One region of the Tissierella sp. MB52-C2 genome, then DNA from elsewhere that is predicted to be linked to it. Evidence: a T-box and tRNA genes for the amino acid it is inferred to sense, from the RefSeq annotation. Region 1 holds a T-box; the other holds one or more tRNA genes.
The links. The T-box of region 1 lies ahead of asnS (asparagine--tRNA ligase). A T-box ahead of a tRNA ligase gene usually reads a tRNA of that ligase, here a tRNA-Asn.
Positions count from the first base shown of each region.

Region 1 (2,249 bases):
ATAACAGCTCTTTCAAATCCAAGACCATATCCTGCATGTTTAGTTCCACCAAATTTTCTTAATTCTAAATACCACCAGTAATCTTCTGGATCCATTCCATTTTCTATTATTTTTTGTTCTAGTAAATCAAGTCTTTCTTCCCTTTGAGATCCGCCTATGATTTCTCCAACACCTGGAACTAAAAGATCCATTGCTGCTACAGTTTTTCCATCCTCATTTAATCTCATATAGAAAGCTTTTATTTCCTTTGGATAATCTACTACAAATACTGGTTTTTTAAATACTTGTTCTGAAATATATCTTTCATGTTCAGTTTGTAAATCTATACCCCATTCCACTGGATATTGGAATTCTTCTCCTGATTTTTGAAGTAGCTCAACAGCATCAGTATATGTTATACGACCAAAGTCCGAGTTGACTATATTTTCAAGTCTTTCAATTAATCCTTTATCAACAAAGTCATTGAAGAACTCCATTTCTTCTTTAGCGTTTTCCATTACATATTTAATTATATATTTCATCATATCTTCTGCTAATTGCATATTATCGTTAATATCAGCAAAAGCAATCTCTGGTTCTATCATCCAGAATTCTGCTGCGTGTCTTGCAGTATTGGAGTTTTCTGCTCTAAATGTAGGACCAAAAGTATAAATATCTCTATAAGCATGAGCAAATGCTTCTCCCTCTAATTGCCCTGATACTGTCAGGTTAGTTTCTTTTCCAAAGAAGTCCTTAGAAAAATCAATTTTTTTGTCATCTGTTAAAGGTACATTGTTCAAATCTAAAGTTGTTAGTCTAAACATTTCTCCTGCACCTTCAGCATCTGATCCTGTAATTATTGGAGTATGAACATATACAAATCCTCTTTCCTGGAAGAATTTGTGTATTGCATAAGCAAGAATAGATCTTACTCTAAATACAGCATTAAAAGTATTTGCTCTAGGTCTTAAATGAGCTATAGTTCTCATGTATTCAAAAGTATGCCTTTTCTTTTGCAATGGATAATCTGCTGTAGAATATCCTTCTATTTCTATTTCACTTACCTTAATTTCAAAGGGCTGTTTTGCCTCTGGAGTCGGTGTTAATACACCTTTAACCATTATTGATGAACTTAATGGCAATTTTTCTATCTCTTTAAAATTAGATAATCCTTCCTCAAATACTATTTGAATATTTTTGAAAAACGTACCATCGTTTAATTCTATAAACCCAAAGGTCTTTGAACTTCTTGATGTCCTTATCCAGCCTTCAAGTACAACTTCATTATTTAAATACTTCTCCGTCTCTTTGTAAATTTCTCTAACTGTAGTTTTCATTTGCATTCTCCCTTCTATTATTATTTGATTTTTGGTGTGCTTAACCTATGTCAGCTCACAACCTTCGTTGGATTGAATTGTTTGACACGGTGACTACGCAGTTTCGAAACACCAATTTATTTACTCGCTACGCTCGTATAAATTGGGTTCTCATTGCGTTTGACCTACCATCAATTTGTTCGCTTTGCTCACAAATTGGGTTAGGTCATAAAAAAACCTTTCATCTCTTTTTGATTATAGAGACGAAAGGTAAATTTCGCGGTACCACCCTAATTGCTAATAGCCACTTTAACACACATCTTAATGTGCTTCACATATAACGGTGTGATTCCGTCTAAGTCTACTCTCTTAATGATTTCGATTAGAAACTCAAGGATGTTCTTCAATATAAGTTTCGTGCCTATGTCTCACTATTATAGGCTCCCTTTGACTACCTCTTATATCTACTCTTCCTATCAAGGTTTTTTCCTTACTTTTATATAATTATAGTTATTTTACTTGAAGATGTCAATCAATTTAGCTAATCTTTCTTTTATTTCTTTATTATATCCATTTTACTAAGTTTATACCATCAAAGAATTCTCTATAAAGCTGTATTTTTGAAAAATACTATTTATCTTAACTTTTGGTCTTCATCTATATAATCCAACTCTTCTTTAAATATTTCTCTTGCATTTTCTATTTTTATAGGGTCTTGAGTTTTAAGTGCAGATTCAAATTTTGTAATTATATAATCTAGCTGCTTTCTAGCATCTCCTACAGTTTCTTCATACATTCGTTCACTTCTGAATAAAAGAAGTTTATTTTTTTCCTGCTCTCTAGGAGGAATTTTCAAATAACTTATTTCTTCCATTCGTTTCTCTATCATTTCATCAGTCATATCATTATTTTTATTTTTAATAATTTGTTTGACTTTATCTCCTGTAGAATTTA
Region 1 covers NZ_CP133261.1:2,024,875-2,027,123, forward strand. Annotated here, with positions in the region: gene asnS (asparagine--tRNA ligase) at 1-1,316, opposite strand, end outside; T-box leader at 1,552-1,784, opposite strand; gene RBU61_RS10220 (molecular chaperone HscC) at 1,930-2,249, opposite strand, start outside.

Region 2 (2,249 bases), 180 kb from region 1:
TAGAAAGTATTTACTATAAAATAAAATATTTTCTTGGAGCTGGCGAGAGGAATTGAACCCCCAACCTACTGATTACAAGTCAGTTGCTCTGCCGATTGAGCTACGCCAGCAAACATATCATTTCGCAGTCTCGCAACTCAAATCTATTTACTCGTTACACTCCTATAGATTTGGTGCTCGTTGCGTTTGACCTACATCAATTCGCTACGCTTATTGTGTTAGATCATAATGGCGACCTGGAAGGGACTCGAACCCTCGACCTCCAGCGTGACAGGCTGGCATTCTAACCAACTGAACTACCAGGCCATTATTGTTTTGTTTTTTCTTCGCAGTTTCGCAACTCAAATCTATTTACTCATTACACTCCTATAGATTTGGTGCTTATTGCGTTTGACCTACCTACAACTCACTATCGTTCGTTGGGTTAGATCATAATGGTGGGCACAACAGGGCTCGAACCTGTGACCCCCTGCTTGTAAGGCAGGTGCTCTCCCAACTGAGCTATGCGCCCATATTATCTTTGACCTATATTAGATTATAATGGTGACCCCACCGGGATTCGAACCCGGGTTACCGCCGTGAAAGGGCGATGTCTTAACCGCTTGACCATGGGGCCTTACTTGAATTATGGTTGATTCTCACGAACACTACCACTACTGAATTATGTACTCTGAACTAAATTAATGGTTGCGGGAGCCGGATTTGAACCGACGACCTCCGGGTTATGAGCCCGACGAGCTGCCAAACTGCTCCATCCCGCGGCATTTTTATTTAATTCTATTCTTATCGTTGCACCCAACCTATTGAGTTAGGTCATAATGGTGCCGGAGACCGGAATCGAACCGGTACGATCGGTGAGGATCGCAGGATTTTAAGTCCTGTGCGTCTGCCTGTTCCGCCACTCCGGCGTTTTATGTTTCTAATGGCTCTTGGGGTGGGACTCGAACCCACAACCTACCGGTTAACAGCCGGTTGCTCCGCCATTGAGCTACCCAAGATCAGCCCGGCAACTTCCTACTCTCCCAGGTCGTTTCCAACCAAGTACCATCGGCGTTAAGATGCTTAACTTCTGTGTTCGGTATGGGTACAGGTGTGTCCATCTTGCTATCGTCACCAGACGAAAACTATCAATTGCAATATTTTTAGGTCAAGTCCTCGACTTATTAGTATCTCTTAGCTTAAAGTATTACTACTCTTACACCTGAGACCTATCTACCAAGTGGTCTTCTTGGAGTCTTAACTTTTAAAGTGGGAAATCTTATCTTGAGGGGGGCTTCGTGCTTAGATGCCTTCAGCACTTATCCCTTCCAGACATAGCTACTCAGCCGTGCCATTGGCATGACAACTGATACACCAGCGGTCTGTCCATCCCGGTCCTCTCGTACTAAGGACAGCTCCTCTCAAATTTCCTACGCCCACGACGGATAGGGACCGAACTGTCTCACGACGTTCTGAACCCAGCTCGCGTGCCTCTTTAATGGGCGAACAGCCCAACCCTTGGGACCTACTCCAGCCCCAGGATGAGACGAGCCGACATCGAGGTGCCAAACCTCCCCGTCGATGTGGACTCTTGGGGAGATAAGCCTGTTATCCCCGGGGTAGCTTTTATCCGTTGAGCGATGGCCCTTCCACTCGGAACCACCGGATCACTAAGTCCAACTTTCGTTTCTGCTCCACTTGTTGGTGTCGCAGTTAAGCTCCCTTTTGCCTTTACACTCTTCGCACGATTTCCGACCGTGCTGAGGGAACCTTTGAGCGCCTCCGTTACTCTTTAGGAGGCGACCGCCCCAGTCAAACTGCCCAACTGACAGTGTCCCTATACCAGTTTCATGGTATCAGGTTAGAATTTCAGCATTACAAGAGTGGTATCCCAAGGTTGACTCCACCAAAGCTGGCGCCCTGGCTTCAAAGTCTCCCACCTATCCTGTACATGCAATGCCGAAATCCAATGTCAGCCTGCAGTAAAGCTCCACGGGGTCTTTCCGTCCTGTCGCGGGTAATACGCATCTTCACGTATACTACAATTTCACCGGATCCATTGTTGAGACAGTGCCCAAATCGTTACACCTTTCGTGCGGGTCGGAACTTACCCGACAAGGAATTTCGCTACCTTAGGACCGTTATAGTTACGGCCGCCGTTTACTGGGGCTTAAGTTCTAGCCTTCGCTTACGCTAAGCCTTCCCCTTAACCTTCCAGCACCGGGCAGGTGTCAGCACCTATACTTCGTCTTTCGACTTAGCAGATACTT
Region 2 covers NZ_CP133261.1:1,841,497-1,843,745, forward strand. Annotated here, with positions in the region: tRNA gene RBU61_RS09280 (tRNA-Thr) at 35-110, opposite strand; tRNA gene RBU61_RS09285 (tRNA-Asp) at 230-306, opposite strand; tRNA gene RBU61_RS09290 (tRNA-Val) at 436-511, opposite strand; tRNA gene RBU61_RS09295 (tRNA-Glu) at 542-616, opposite strand; tRNA gene RBU61_RS09300 (tRNA-Met) at 685-761, opposite strand; tRNA gene RBU61_RS09305 (tRNA-Leu) at 820-908, opposite strand; tRNA gene RBU61_RS09310 (tRNA-Asn) at 924-998, opposite strand; rRNA gene rrf (5S ribosomal RNA) at 1,002-1,118, opposite strand; rRNA gene RBU61_RS09320 (23S ribosomal RNA) at 1,144-2,249, opposite strand, start outside.
Region 2: it encodes a tRNA-Asn, which carries the amino acid that the T-box ahead of asnS (asparagine--tRNA ligase) is inferred to sense. The anticodon was not compared.